4 regions of the Pseudomonas sp. Con_6 genome follow, and region 2 is predicted to be linked to each of the others. Evidence: riboswitches for the same ligand, from Rfam matches in the RefSeq annotation. Region 2 holds a riboswitch; each other region holds the start of a gene.
What was found. A riboswitch is a leader RNA that binds a small molecule or an ion and turns the genes downstream of it on or off. The one in region 2 is predicted to bind cobalamin.

Region 1: it holds a riboswitch for cobalamin, as region 2 does, so the genes downstream of both, cobO (cob(I)yrinic acid a,c-diamide adenosyltransferase) here and AC5QPF_RS21595 (TonB-dependent receptor domain-containing protein) in region 2, are expected to answer to the same signal.
Region 3: it holds a riboswitch for cobalamin, as region 2 does, so the genes downstream of both, AC5QPF_RS19260 (LysR substrate-binding domain-containing protein) here and AC5QPF_RS21595 (TonB-dependent receptor domain-containing protein) in region 2, are expected to answer to the same signal.
Region 4: it holds a riboswitch for cobalamin, as region 2 does, so the genes downstream of both, AC5QPF_RS12635 (ABC transporter substrate-binding protein) here and AC5QPF_RS21595 (TonB-dependent receptor domain-containing protein) in region 2, are expected to answer to the same signal.

The regions. Positions count from the first base shown of each region.
Region 1 covers NZ_CM182011.1:1,740,064-1,743,604, forward strand. Annotated here, with positions in the region: gene AC5QPF_RS07970 (PQQ-dependent sugar dehydrogenase) at 1-127, opposite strand, end outside; gene AC5QPF_RS07975 (hypothetical protein) at 359-937, opposite strand; cobalamin riboswitch at 1,080-1,300, shown strand; gene cobO (cob(I)yrinic acid a,c-diamide adenosyltransferase) at 1,425-2,036, shown strand; gene AC5QPF_RS07985 (cobyrinic acid a,c-diamide synthase CobB) at 2,033-3,328, shown strand; gene bluB (5,6-dimethylbenzimidazole synthase) at 3,325-3,541, shown strand, end outside.
Region 2 covers NZ_CM182011.1:4,852,434-4,855,974, forward strand. Annotated here, with positions in the region: gene folD (bifunctional methylenetetrahydrofolate dehydrogenase/methenyltetrahydrofolate cyclohydrolase FolD) at 9-863, shown strand; cobalamin riboswitch at 969-1,173, shown strand; gene AC5QPF_RS21595 (TonB-dependent receptor domain-containing protein) at 1,291-3,243, shown strand; gene AC5QPF_RS21600 (NAD(P)H-dependent oxidoreductase subunit E) at 3,313-3,541, shown strand, end outside.
Region 3 covers NZ_CM182011.1:4,333,978-4,337,518, reverse strand. Annotated here, with positions in the region: partial or broken gene AC5QPF_RS19265 (MAPEG family protein) at 1-303, shown strand, start outside; gene AC5QPF_RS19260 (LysR substrate-binding domain-containing protein) at 327-1,250, opposite strand; cobalamin riboswitch at 1,377-1,574, opposite strand; gene AC5QPF_RS19255 (LysR substrate-binding domain-containing protein) at 1,626-2,522, opposite strand; gene AC5QPF_RS19250 (zinc-binding dehydrogenase) at 2,628-3,541, shown strand, end outside.
Region 4 covers NZ_CM182011.1:2,828,173-2,831,713, reverse strand. Annotated here, with positions in the region: gene AC5QPF_RS12650 (AzlD domain-containing protein) at 3-311, opposite strand; gene AC5QPF_RS12645 (AzlC family ABC transporter permease) at 301-1,035, opposite strand; gene AC5QPF_RS12640 (LysR substrate-binding domain-containing protein) at 1,174-2,037, shown strand; cobalamin riboswitch at 2,093-2,290, shown strand; gene AC5QPF_RS12635 (ABC transporter substrate-binding protein) at 2,432-3,448, shown strand; gene AC5QPF_RS12630 (iron chelate uptake ABC transporter family permease subunit) at 3,448-3,541, shown strand, end outside.

The sequences.
Region 1 (3,541 bases), 3.1 Mb from region 2:
TCTTGTTCGGTTCCGGCAGTTGCGGCGACGGGCCGCTGCCATCGGTGACCTGCAGGCGCGCGGATTCGCCACAGGCGGTCAGGCCGGTGGTGAGGGCCAGCAGCACGGCAATGCGCAGTGAGGACATGCTCGACTCCTTCGCGTAACGGTGGGGGCGTTACAGGTCAGAGGTGGGGCGGGGGAGGGTGGTTCAGTTGGATATGGGGTGGGGGCTGTATGAATCCGGATGCTTGGTTTGGGAATGTATCAGGGCTTGCAGGTGCTCGCCTTGAGCCTTGTAGCGTCCTTGAGATCGAGCGCCGCGCGGGCGGCGCTCGATCTCAAGGACGCTACAAGGCTCAAGACAGGCATTTCAGGGTCAAACCTGCTTCAACAACAACGCCACCCCAGGATAGTACTGCCCGAACTCATCATGCAGCTTGCGATACCCATACGGGAAACACCAGGCAATGGCACAGGCATTGTGCTTCTGCAGGTCATCCACCATGTCCTGCAACTCTTCCGGGCTGGCATGCTTTTCCAGCTTCACCGGGCTGACGAACAGCGCCGCGAGCTTCAGCTGGCTCGGATAGGCGATGCCTTTCGCCACCGCGCCGGTTTCCTGCAAGGCACCACTGAGGTCCAGGCGTCCCACCTTCGGCCAGCGCTGCTCGGCATGCAGGTAGGCCGATTCATCACGGCTGGCGATCAGCAGGTCGCAGTGCGCGCCGCGTTCGCCTTCATCGCGCTGCTTCTTGCTCTGGTAGCCCTGCAAGGTCACGAGTTCTGCCTGCCAGATGGCTGCGGATAGCGTGCCGAGGTTGGCTTGGACGCCTTGCCAGTAAGGACCTTCGCCATCACCCAGGACCTGGTTGAAGCGCTCGATGGATTCGCCCCAACGCTCCAGCGCCGGACGCAGGAATTCAAGCCGAGGGTTGTTGAGAATCAGGCCTTGCATGCTGCTCTCCTTTCGTAATTGTTGTACGAGTACAGCGAAAACCATGGCGATTTGATATCACCATGGCACAGCCTGCGGATAGTGCCATTGGTCCGGGCTGTGACCGCCGTCTCCAATTGACGCTCCGGATGCAACCCTCTAACCTTCGCGACTTGTTTCAGGTGCTCTGTGACCTCGGCGTCGACAGGGTGAAACAGGGAAGCCGGTGGGCACGCAAGACGTGCGATCCCGGCGCTGCCCCCGCAACGGTAGATGAGCCAAGACCGCGCAAGGCCACTGGGTATCCACCCCGGGAAGGCGCCCGGTCGGGACCGTGAAGGTCCACTCATGAGCCCGGAGACCGGCCTGCAAACAGTCAACGGCATCACGGAGGGTGATGCGCGGTTTGCCGGGCCCTGTCGCCCGACGCCTGCGCCTGTCCCCCCGTGGCCACCTTTCCAGCTGTCGTCGCTTCCCGCCTGTCGACAGTGGCCCGCGGAGACCCCCGATGAGCGAATCCCCCGAACGTGACGAACGCCACCTGGCGCGCATGCAGCGCAAGAAAGCGGTGATCGACGAGCGCATCGCCAATTCCCCCCACGAATGCGGCCTGCTGCTGGTGCTCAGCGGCAACGGCAAGGGCAAGAGCAGCTCGGCCTTCGGCATGCTCGCCCGCGCCCTCGGCCACGGCATGCAGTGTGGCGTGGTGCAGTTCATCAAGGGCCGCAACGCCACCGGCGAAGAGCTGTTCTTCCGCCGCTTCCCCGAGCAGGTGCGCTACCACGTGATGGGCGAGGGCTTCACCTGGGAAACCCAGGACCGCCAGCGCGACATCGCTGCCGCCGAAGCGGCCTGGGCCGTGTCGCGGCAACTGCTGCAGGACCCGAGCATCGGCTTCGTGGTGCTGGACGAATTGAACATCGCCCTCAAGCATGGCTACCTTGACCTGGATCAGGTGCTCGGTGACCTGCAGGCCCGTCCGCCGATGCAGCACGTGATCGTCACTGGCCGCGGCGCCAAGGACGAGATGATCGAACTGGCCGACACCGTCACCGAGATGGGCATGGTCAAGCATGCCTTCCAGGCTGGCATCCGTGCCCAGAAGGGCGTCGAACTATGAGCGACACCCGGCACTGCCCGGCGGTTCTGATCGCGGCTCCGGCCTCCGGCCAGGGCAAGACCACCGTGACCGCAGCTCTGGCCCGCCTGCATCGCAATCAGGGGCGCAAGGTCCGCGTGTTCAAATGCGGACCTGACTTCCTCGATCCGATGATTCTCGAACGTGCCAGTGGCGCGCCGGTGTACCAGCTCGACCTGTGGATGGTCGGTGCCGAGGAAAGCCGCCGCCTGCTCTGGGAAGCCGCCGCTGAGGCGGACCTGATCCTGATCGAAGGGGTCATGGGACTGTTCGACGGCACTCCGTCCAGTGCCGACCTGGCCCGCCATTTCGGCGTGCCGGTGCTGGCGGTGATCGACGGTACGGCCATGGCCCAGACCTTCGGCGCCCTGGCCCTGGGCCTGGCGCGCTACCAGCCTGACCTGCCGTTCGCCGGCGTGCTGGCCAACCGCGTCGGCACCTTGCGCCATGCGCAACTGCTGGAAGGCAGCCTCACTGAAGGCCTGCGCTGGTATGGCGGCTTGTCCCGGGAGACCGGGATCGAACTGCCGAGCCGCCACCTGGGGCTGGTCCAGGCCAGCGAACTGACCGATCTTGACCTGCGCCTCGACGCCGCCGCCAAGGCCCTCGGTGACAGCTGCCAGTCGTCCCTGCCGCCGCCGGTGGCGTTCGCGGCCCCCGAGCCGCGTGCCGTCGAACCGCATTTGGCCGGCGTGCGCATCGCCGTGGCCCGCGACGAAGCCTTCGCCTTCACCTACGGTGCCAACCTTGATCTATTGCGGGCGATGGGCGCCGAGCTGAGCTTCTTCTCGCCGATTCATGACTGCGAACTGCCGACGGCGGACAGCCTGTACTTGCCCGGCGGCTACCCCGAGCTGCACCATCACGCTCTGGCCGCCAACACGCCGATGCTGGTGGCGATCCGCGCCCATCACCAGGCCGGCAAGCCGTTGCTCGCCGAGTGCGGCGGCATGCTCTACCTGCTCGACGCCCTGACCGATGTTGCTGGCGAGCGCGCCGAACTGGCGGGCCTGCTGGCGGGCGAGGCGACGATGCAGAAGCGCCTGGCGGCCCTGGCCCTGCAGGCCGTTGAACTGCCGGAAGGCACCCTGCGCGGTCACACCTATCACCATTCCCTGACCAGCACCGAACTGGAGCCGATCGCCCGCGGCCAGAGCCCTAACGGCGGACGCGGCGCGGAAGCGGTGTACCGCATTGGCCGCCTGACCGCCTCCTACGTGCACTTCTACTTCCCGTCCAACCCCGACGCGACGGCGGCGCTGCTGGCGCCATGAGCGAACACGCCTATAGCGAGGCCGAACGCGCGGCGATCTATCGCGCCATCGGTGAGCGCCGCGACATGCGCCATTTCAGCGGCGGCGAAGTCGCCCCGGAACTGCTCGCCCGCCTGCTGGAAGCCGCGCACCAGGCACCCAGCGTCGGCCTGATGCAGCCCTGGCGCTTTATCCGCATCACCCGCCGCGACCTGCGCCAGCGCATCCAGGCCC
Region 2 (3,541 bases):
CACCCGTCATGACTGCACAACTTATCGACGGCAAGGCGATCGCCGCCAGCCTGCGCCAGCAGATCGCCCAACGTGTCGTTGAACGCCGCCAGCAGGGTCTGCGCACCCCGGGCCTGGCGGTGATCCTGGTTGGCACCGACCCCGCCTCCCAGGTGTATGTATCGCACAAACGCAAGGACTGCGAGGAAGTCGGCTTCATTTCGCAAGCCTTCGACCTGCCGAGCACGACCTCCCAGCAGGAACTGACCGACCTGATCGATCGCCTCAACGATGACGCGAACATCGACGGCATCCTGCTGCAACTGCCGCTGCCGGCGCACCTCGACGCCTCCCTGCTGCTGGAGCGCATTCGCCCGGACAAGGACGTCGACGGTTTCCACCCGTACAACATCGGCCGGCTGGCCCAGCGTATCCCGCTGCTGCGCCCGTGCACCCCGAAAGGCATCATGACCCTGCTGGAAAGCACCGGCCAGGACCTCTACGGCATGAACGCCGTGGTCGTCGGCGCCTCCAACATCGTCGGTCGCCCGATGGCCATGGAACTGCTGCTGGCCGGCTGCACCGTCACCGTCACCCACCGCTTCACCAAGGACCTCGCCGGCCACGTCAACCGTGCCGACCTGGTGGTGGTCGCCGCCGGCAAGCCGGGCCTGGTCAAGGGTGAGTGGATCAAGGAAGGCGCCATCGTCATCGACGTCGGCATCAACCGCCAGGAAGACGGCAAGCTGGTCGGCGACGTGGTCTACGAGACCGCCCTGCCCCGCGCCGGCTGGATCACCCCGGTGCCAGGCGGCGTCGGCCCGATGACCCGCGCCTGCCTGCTGGAAAACACCCTGTACGCCGCGGAAGAACTGCACCAGTAATCCCGCACGGCGCTACAAACAGAACGGCACCTTCGGGTGCCGTTTTTGTGTCCGCGTTTTACCAAGCCCCCTCCTTCAGGTTGACGAACGGTCATCCCGATGGTCAGATGCCGCCCGTTTTCAGGTGTCTGCTGCCGCCGTGCAGCAGGTGAAACGGGAAGCCGGTGCGTCTTCAACGACAAGTCCGGCGCTGCCCCCGCAACGGTAAGCGAGTGAAGCACTCAACAGGCCACTGTGCGCATGACGCATGGGAAGGCGAATGGCTTCCATCCTCGCAAGCCCGGAGACCGGCCTGAAGCATCACGACTGGAGAAAGGACTCGTCAGTCATTTGGCAAACCTGCGGTGGGCGGGCACGAGCCGGTAGTCTGGCGCGCGTTCGCCAGTACCCTCCTGTGCGCTTCCCGAAATTTACTTTCGAGAAGTCAATGAGCAACACATCCTTCACTCCAATCGCGCGCGCGGTTCTCGGTTGCCTGCTTGGCAGCCCTGCGGCACTCCACGCCGCCGACGCACTCACCCTCGCCCAGCAGATCGTCTCGGCGCCGCCGGTGGAATCCAACACCATCGGGCAGATGGCCCGCTACGGCAGCAAGGTGGAGGTGGTGGAGCGCGAGCAGATCGAGCGCGCCGGCCCCAGCGCCGACATCACCCGTGTCCTGCAGATGTTCGTCCCCGGCCTGTACGTCGCGCCCAAGCAGGGCCCGTTCGACTACGGCACCTATTCGCTGCTGGGCGGGCGCAACGACGACACCCTGATCCTCCTCGACGGCGTACGCCTGAACAACCGCCTCTACGGCGGCATCTACATCGACACCCTCCCCGCCGCAGCGATCGAGCGCATCGAAGTGCTCAAGGGCGGCCAGAGCCTGCTGTTCGGCACCCAGGCGGTGTCCGGAGTGATCAATATCGTCACCCGCAACGCCCAGTCCCGCGATGCCTCCGGCCAGGTCAACCTGGGGGTCGACAGCTTCGCCGGGCGCAATGGCGATGCACGCATCGAACGGATCTTCAGCAACAGCTTCGGCGACCTCGGCCTGCTCGCCTATGTCAGCCACAACATTTCCGAGGGCTACCAGCCGTACCGCAGCAGCGACATCGCCGCGACGGTGAGCGACCGCAAGCGCAGCTACGAGGTCAACACCTTCGGCGCCAAGGCCGCGCAGAGCTTCGGCGATACCAGCCGCCTGGAACTGTTCTACCAGTACAGCGCCGCCAGCCTCGACTTCCTGCGCCCGACCTCCAACCGCAACACCACCAACGACCGGGTCCAGCAGATCGCCACGGCGACCTTCCAGCAGCACCTGAACGAAGACTTCAGCTACTTCGTCAAGGGCCACATGAACGACTGGGACACCAACTACAACCGGGTCTACAACAACACCGACGGCAGCACCCGGGTGGTCAACCACAACGACTACTGGGGCTTCAGCGACTGGGGCGTGCAGGCCGAAGGCACGGCGGTGCTGCCCGGCAACCACACCCTGGTGTTCGGTACCGACAACCAGTTCTACAAGGGCAAGGACGATGTCCTGAAGATCGACCAGAACCAGGCCGAAGCCCACGCCCTGTATGTGCAACTGCGCCCCGAGATCACCGCCCTGCCCGACTGGCACCCGAGCATCGGCGTACGCCGCGAGCACCTGAGCGGCGGCGACAGTGCCACCGTGGGCATGTTCACCTCGCTCTACGACCTCACCGACAACCTCAAGCTGCGCGGCCAGTTCGGTTCGGCCTACAAGCTGCCGAACGCCGAGCAACTGTACGTCAACGAGCCGGGCGACGAGATGGGCAACCCGAACCTCAAGGCCGAGAAAAGCCGCAATGCGGAGCTGGGCCTGGACTACAGCAACCTGGCCAACGGCCAGCCGTACAGCGTCAGCGGCACGCTCTTCCATCGGCGCATCGAAGACCTGATCACCCTCGTCGACAGCCAGTGGGTCAACGGCGACGGCGAGATCACCGTGCGCGGCTTCGAACTCAACGGCCAGGTGCAGCTCAGCGACCGCTGGCAGGTGCAGGCGGACATGACCCGCAACCTCACCGAGTCGCGCAACGGCGCGACCATCAACAACATCCCGCATTACTTCGCCCGCAGCCGGGTCGGCTACGAGTCCGCCGACCGCATGTGGGGTGCCGGTGCCGCGGTGCGCTACATCGGCAGCGTGATCAGCCCGCGGGATATCGACTATGGCCACTACACCGTGGTCGATGCTGATGCCTACCGCTACCTGGACGGCCAGCGCCAGCACCGCCTGAGCCTGCTGCTGGAGAACCTGCTGGACCGTGACTACACCACCAGCATGGATTCCAGCTCGCCGCGGGTGAGCAACCTGGGGCGGCCGTTCACAGCAGAAGCGCGGTACACCTACAGCTTCTAGGCCGCTGTGTGACCGACACGGACCCGCTCCAAGGTCCGCGTCGGGTCGACGGATTTCGAAGGACAGTCCATGAACGAACAAGACATCCCCTGCAACCCCGAGTGGTCGCACATCCCCGACCACGCCCGCCACGTCATGCTCTGCACCGGCCCGCGCTGTACCCTGCGCGGCGCCCTGAAAGTCTGGAAGACGGTGCGCAGCGAACTGCTGACCGCACAACGCATGGAAACCGCCAACGGCGTCCTGTTGACCCGTACCCACTGCCAGTTCCCCTGCAACCTCGGCCCGGTGGCGACGG
Region 3 (3,541 bases), 520 kb from region 2:
CCGGAGGATGCCGCGGTGTTCCAGCGACCGGCCCGGGCGACCGAGCACCCGGAGGTCGTACGGGCTTCGCGGGTCTGGGCCAATGACCTGGAGAACATTCCGGTGTTCTTTGCCCTTGGCGGGTTGGCGATCGCCCTCGATACGTCGGCTGCCTTGTGCACGTCGCTATTTGTCCTGTTCACCCTGGCCCGGATCCTCCACACGCTGGCCTACCTTGCTCGCTGGCAGCCGTGGCGGACGCTGTTCTACAGCGTCGCAACGGCTTGCTTGCTGGGGCTTTGCACGATGGTCACGGTTACTGTGCTGGAGACCTTGAGCGGTAATCGTCAGCCAGCAGGCGCCGCATTCACCCCCTCAAGCGTGGCAAAGGAAATGTCCTTGGCCGTGAGCAGGAAATCACTCATGTATGGCACCTCCAGCGTGTCGCTACGCACCGCTGCGAACAGTGTGGCCTGCAAGCCGTCCTGGCCCAGGTGCCTGGCGATCACATAACCGCGCGAGGTGTACTCGTGCAGCGCCCAGTTCGGCAGGCAGCAGACCCCACGGCCGCTGGCCACCAGTTGCATCATCATCACGGTCATTTCCGCGGTGCGGACCTGGGCCGGCTCGACGTCGGCCGGGTCGAGGAAGCGGGTGAAGATGTCCAGGCGGTCGCGCTCGATGGGGTAGGTGATCAGGGTCTGGCCGGCGAGGTCGGCTGGCACCAGGTACGGTTTCTTGCGCAAGGCATGATGCTTGTCGACGGCCAGCATGGCTTCGTAGCCGAACAGCGGCACGTAGGTGATGCCGGGCAGGGTCACCGGGTCCGAGGTCACCACCAGATCGAGGTCACCGCGCTCCAGGGCCGGCAGCGGCGCGAACGACAATCCCGAGGCGAGGTCCAGTTCCACCTCGGGCCAGGCGCTGCGAAATTCGTCCAGGGACGGCATCAGCCACTGATAGCAACTGTGGCATTCGATGGCGATGTGCAGGCGGTCGGCGCTGCCGCCCAGCAGCTTGCCCAGGTTGCGCTCCGTGCTGCGGATCAGCGGTAGCACCTGGTCGGCCAGTTGCAGCAGCTTGAGGCCGGCGGTGGTGAAGCGCACCGGCCTGGACTTGCGCTCGAACACGGGCAGGCCGAGGCGATGTTCCAGCTCGCGGAACTGGTGCGACAGCGCCGACTGGGTCAGGTGCAGGCGCTCGGCGGCCTCGGGCAGGCTGTTGGTTTCGCGCAGGGCATGAAGCGTGCGCAGGTGTCTCAAATCGATCATGAGCTGCAGTCGACCCCCGTCGAACAGTGCGGGAGAGACACACGGACAGGCATCGCCAAGCCCCGCGCAGGCACGGAGCAAGCACCCTGGACAGGGCAAAGGATGGCCATCCCGGACACCCCGCCGGTTGGTGAATGTTTGCCGGCAGGTCTCCTGACTGATGCGTCATGGCCCGGCTCCAGCCTTCCCGGATCGTGTCCAGTGGCGTTTCAGGAGCGGGCTCGGCACCTACAGTTGCGGGGGCAGTTCCGTTTGGCTCGCGTGCGGGCGAGCGACGGATTCCCTATTGATTCCGAGGTGGAAACCGGCGGCCAGGATGGTAGAGCATCGGGGCGGGGAGGGAAAGGTTGCCCTGCAGGGCTGTCTCGGCAGGCATCATGGCGTTCCCCGTGGTCCCAGCGCCTCGCGCATGAAGTCGAGGAAGCTGCGCAGTTTCGGTGTCATCCGCCGATCCGGCGCATACAGCATGTTCATCGGCGAGGCGGGCACCCGGTACTGTGGCAGCAGCGCCACCAGGGTGCCGTCGCGCAGCGCATCGCCCACCAGTTCCTGCGGTTGCAGTACCACTCCGAGCCCTGCCACTGCCGCGGCCAGCAGCGGGTCGCCTTGATTGATCGTCAGTTTGCTTGTAATCGGCACGTCGATACGTCCCTCCGGTCCGTCGAAGGTCCAGTCGGAACGACCGTTGGAAAAAGCAAAGGCCAGGCATTCGTGCTGGCGCAGGTCCCACGGACTGATGATCGGCGGTCGCCGTGCCAGATAGGCCGGTGCGGCACACAGCACGCACTGATAGGGCGCCAGCGGCACGGCCTTCAAGCCGCTGCTGGCCAGCTCGCCGATGCGCAGCACCACGTCATAGCCATCCTCGACCAGATCCACCAGGTCATTGGACAGGGTCAGGTCCACCGCCACCTGGGGATACCTGACCATGTACTCCAGCAGCCGCGGCGCCAGGGTGCGTACGCCATAGGTCACCGGCGCGTTGATGCGCAGCCGCCCGCTGGGTGTACCGCGGGTCACGGCGGCGAGGCTTTCGGCGGCCTGCATGTCGGCGAGGATCATCTTCGCCCGTTGATAGAAGGCGCGACCGAAGTCGGTCAGGCTCTGGCGGCGGGTGGTGCGATGCAGGAGGGAGACGCCCAGGTGCTGTTCGAGCATCTTGACCTGCTTGCCCACCAGTTGCGGCGACAGGTTGAGGTCGTCCGCAGCGGCGCTGAACGAGCCCAGTTCCACGGCCTTGACGAAGGTAGCCATCTGCGTGAGGCGATCCATTACAAACTCTCTGTTTCCAGTCTGCCGCCAGACTAGGCCTTTATCGCCTGGCCGCCAACGCCTAGATTTGCGGCTTCAGTCCTATCGAGAGAAAGAGGGTTTCCCATGGCACGCATTGTCAGGATCCACGCATACGGCGACGCCGACGTTCTTCAGCTGGAAGAGCTGGACGTTCCGGCACCTGCGGCGGACGAGGTACAGATCGCGGTCAAGGCCATCGGCCTGAATCGCGCCGAGGTGATGTTCCGCAACCACGCCTATCTGCAGGAGGCGCAGTTCCCCAGTCGCCTGGGCTACGAGGCGGCGGGGTTGGTCAACGCCATCGGCAGCGCGGTCAGCGGCGTGCAGGTTGGCGATGCCGTGGCGCTGATTCCGCCGCTGGATATCGCCCGCTGGGGCACTTATGGCGAAGTGGTCAATGTCCCGGCGCACCTTGTGGTGAAGAGCCCGGACAACCAGCCATACGAAGAGGCGGCGGCGTCGTGGATGCAGTACGTCACCGCCTGGGGCGCCTTGATAGAACAGGCGAAGCTGCAACGGGGGGATGTCGTGCTGGTCACCGCAGCTTCCAGCAGTGTCGGTCTGGCCGCGTTCCAGATCGCGCGGATGGTGGGGGCCGTGCCGGTGGCGATCACCCGTACCCGGGCCAAGGCCCAGGCACTGCTGGAGGCCGGTGCGGCTCATGTGATCGTCAGCGATGAGGAGGATATCGTCGAGCGGGTGATGGCGCTGACGGACGGAAAGGGCGCCCGGGTCGTGTTCGATCCGGTGGGCGGTCCGGCCTTCGAGGCGCTGACGCAGAGCATGGCCCGGGGCGGGATCCTGCTCGAATACGGCGCATTGAGTCCCGAGCCGACGCCGTTCCCGTTGTTCACCGTGCTGGGCAGGAGCCTGACACTCAAGGGTTATCTCTATTCGGAAATCGTCGCCGACCACGAAGCGCTCGGGCGTGCCCGCAGCTTCATTCTGGATGGGCTGGCGTCTGGCGCATTGCGACCGATCATCGCCAGGACCTTCAC
Region 4 (3,541 bases), 2.0 Mb from region 2:
GCTCAGAAGTGCCGGAACAATGCCGCCGCCACGATCCCCGCCGCAATCGCCGGCAATGGCTTTTTCACCAGCAACATCACCACCGCGGTACTGGCCAGCGCCACCCGCGCGCCGTTATCCCCGCTGACCGCCAGCGGCGTCAGCACCGCCACCAGCACCGAGCCGGACATGGCCCCGATGAACTGCTGCACACGGTAGTTGATCGGCACGAAGGACATCACGAAGACCCCGCCCCAGCGGGTCGCCAGGGTCACCACAGCCATGATCAGGACCAGGATCAACGAGCCGTAGCCCGTGGTTTCAATGCTCATCTTTGTTTTTCTCCATCCACACCGCACCAACGATGCCGCCGGCCAGTGCGCCGACCACCACATGACTGTTCTCCGGCAGGAACCAGTACGCCAGCAATGCCGAACCGGCGGCGACGCCCCAGATCAGCAGCATGCGCAGGTCCTTCTTGCCGCCCACCACCATGGACAGCAGGAAGCAGCCCATGACCATGTCCAGGCCCCAGCTCACCGGATCGCTGACCAGGTTGCCGAAATACAGGCCGAGCCAGGTGCCGAGGATCCAGGTCGACCACAGCGCCAGGCCGCCGCCGAACAGAATGCCCAACCCCGGCTTGCCGGCAGACAGCGCCTGCATCGCCATCGCCCAGTTGGCATCGGAGACCACCAACATGATCCCGTAGCGCCGCGCCACCGGCAGTTCCCGCAGCCACGGATAGAGCGTGGCGCCCATCAGCAGGTGGCGGGCATTGATGGCGAACACGGTGACGATCAACGGCACCAGCGGCACCTGCGCGCCCCACAGGTCGAGGGCGGCGAACTGCGACGCGCCGGCGAACACCAGGGTGCTCATCCACATGATCGTCGGCGAATCCAGCCCGACCTGGGCCGCCGCCAGGCCAAAGGCCAGGCCGAACACCACCACGAACATCGAGATCGGCAGCAACTGCCGGAACCCGTCCCATACCTCGTTGTAGCCCAGCTCCGTGGAGCCCTTGGCAACCGATAACACGACAAACCTCCTCATCCGCGGCCCGTCTGGCGGACCGCTGTTCTTCTGGCAACGTTTTCGGACGACGGCCACTATCCAGCAGACACTCTTTTGCGAAAAGCGCATATTACGCATCCGACCTATTTGTTAATCGAATGCCGAGGACGCGCCCGCATGCAGGACCTGCAGATCGACTGGCTCAAATGTTTCGTTGCCGTAGTGGACACCGGCTCGCTGTCCGGCGCCGCTCCCGAGGTGCACCGTTCGCAATCGGCGGTGAGCATGCAGTTGAAGAAACTGGAGGCGGCAGTGGGTCGGCAACTGCTGGTGCGCGATGCCCGCCAGCAGCAACTGACCCCGGACGGCCAGGTACTGCTGGGCTATGCGCGGCGCATCCTTGACCTGCACAGCGATGCGCAGAACGCTTTCCATGGCGACGAGCTCACCGGGCGGATCCGCCTCGGCGTCCCGGACGACTACGCCGCACGCTACCTGACCCCGGTGCTCAAACGTTTCGCCCTGCGCTATGGCGCGGTGGAGATCGAGCTGGACTGCGAACAGTCCACCTCGCTGATCCCGCGGATCGAGCAGGGCGATCTGGACCTGGCCCTGGTGTCCCGCGACCATCCGCGGCGCGGCACCCTGCTGTTCCGCGAACCGATGGTCTGGGTCGGTTCACCGCAGTTCGATGTCTGGCGCCGCGATCCGCTGCCCATCGCCACCTACGAGAGCACCAGCCTGGCGCGGCGCTGCGCCATCCACTCGCTGGCCCTCCAAGGACGCGACTACCGGGTGGTGTACAACAGCTCCAGCCTGGCCGGGCAGATCGCCGCGGTGGAAAGCGGCCTGGCGGTGGCGGTGCTGACTCGCTGCAGCGCCCCGGAGCATCTGGAGATCCTCGGTACCGAGCATGGCCTCGGGCCGCTGGAGCCGATGGAAGTGGCGGTGTATCGCAGCCGGGCGTCCCAGGGTTCAAAGCCGGTGGACCAGTTGTATGGGCTGCTGATCAAGACCCTGAAGACCGCGGCCGTATCCTGAGCTAGCTCCTGGAGCCGTGCTTGCCCTTCGAGCTGGTTTCCTCTGGCTCTATCCCGTACCATCCCGCCCCGCCGGTTTCCGAAAGGAACCCAACAGGGAATCCATCCGCGCGCCCAGGCCCGCGAAAACGGAACTGCCCCCGCAACTGTAGGCACCGAGCCTGCTCCACACACGCCACTGGGCCCGCGCCCGGGAAGGCCGGAGCCGGCGCTGACGTGCAAGTCAGGAGACCTGCCGGCACGACATCGTCAAACCCACCGGCGGGGTGTCCGGGAAGGGCATCCTGTTTCCGGCCACCGCTCGTGCGTGGCCGGCTCGTATCAGTTTCCGGGATGTGTTTTCCAGACCTGTGCCTTTCTGTAGCCGCACTCGTTCGAATGGAGATCGCATCCGCATGTCCCCTTCCCGCCTCGCCCTTGTCCTGCTGGCCAGCCTTGGCCTGGGCAGCGCCGCCTTCGCCGCACCGACCCGGTACCCGCTGACCCTCGACAACTGCGGCGTGAAGCTGACGTTCGAGCAAGCCCCCGCCCGCGTGGTGACCATCGGCCAGGCCGGCACCGAGATGTTCTACGCCTTGGGCCTGGGCGAGCGGCTGGCCGGCACCTCGCTGTGGTTCAACGACGTGGCGCCGCAGTTCAAGGCGCAGAACGACAAGGTCGAGCGCCTGGCCGACAACGACCCGAGCTTCGAGGCGGTGATCGGCAAGCGCCCGGGCCTGGTGACGGTGCAGTTCGAATGGATGGTCGGTCCGCAAGGCGTAGTCGCCACCCGCGAGCAGTTTGCCGAACTCAAGGTCCCGGCCTACCTGCTGCCCTCCGACTGCGAAGGCAAGGACAACCTGACCGGCGCCGACGGCACCCGCCTGGAAACCTTCCGCGTCGACAGCCTGTACAAGAGCATCGAGCAACTGGCGCAGATCATGGACGTACAGGACCGCGGCACAGCCCTGGTGGACCAGCTCAAGGCGCGCCTGGCGGCGGTCACCGCCGGTGCCGGTCAGCGTCGCCAACAGGACCAGTCGGCAATGTTCTGGTTCTCCAGCGCCAACCTCGATATCGACCCCTATGTCGCCGGGCGCAAGGGCATTCCCGATTTCATGCTGAACAGCCTGGGCATGCGCAACGTGGTCGAATCCGACGAGGAATGGCCGAGCGTGGGCTGGGAAACCCTGGCCAAGGCCAACCCGACCTTCATCGTCATCGCCCGCATGGACCGCCGCCGCTTCCCGGCGGACGACTACCGGAAGAAGCTGGAATTCCTCAAGAACGACCCGGTCACCCGCAACATGGACGCGGTGAAGCACGAGCGCATCGTCATCATCGACGCCGACGCCATGCACGCCGGCGTGCGCCTGATGGACGGCATCGAAGTGCTGGCAGACGCCAGCCAGAAGCTGCGCAAGGCCGACTGATGCTGCCCGCCGTTGCCCGCCTCGTCCTGCGCTCGCTGCTGCACGCCCTCTGGGTCGGCGCCCTGCTGGGCCTGGCGGTGATCATCGCCGCCA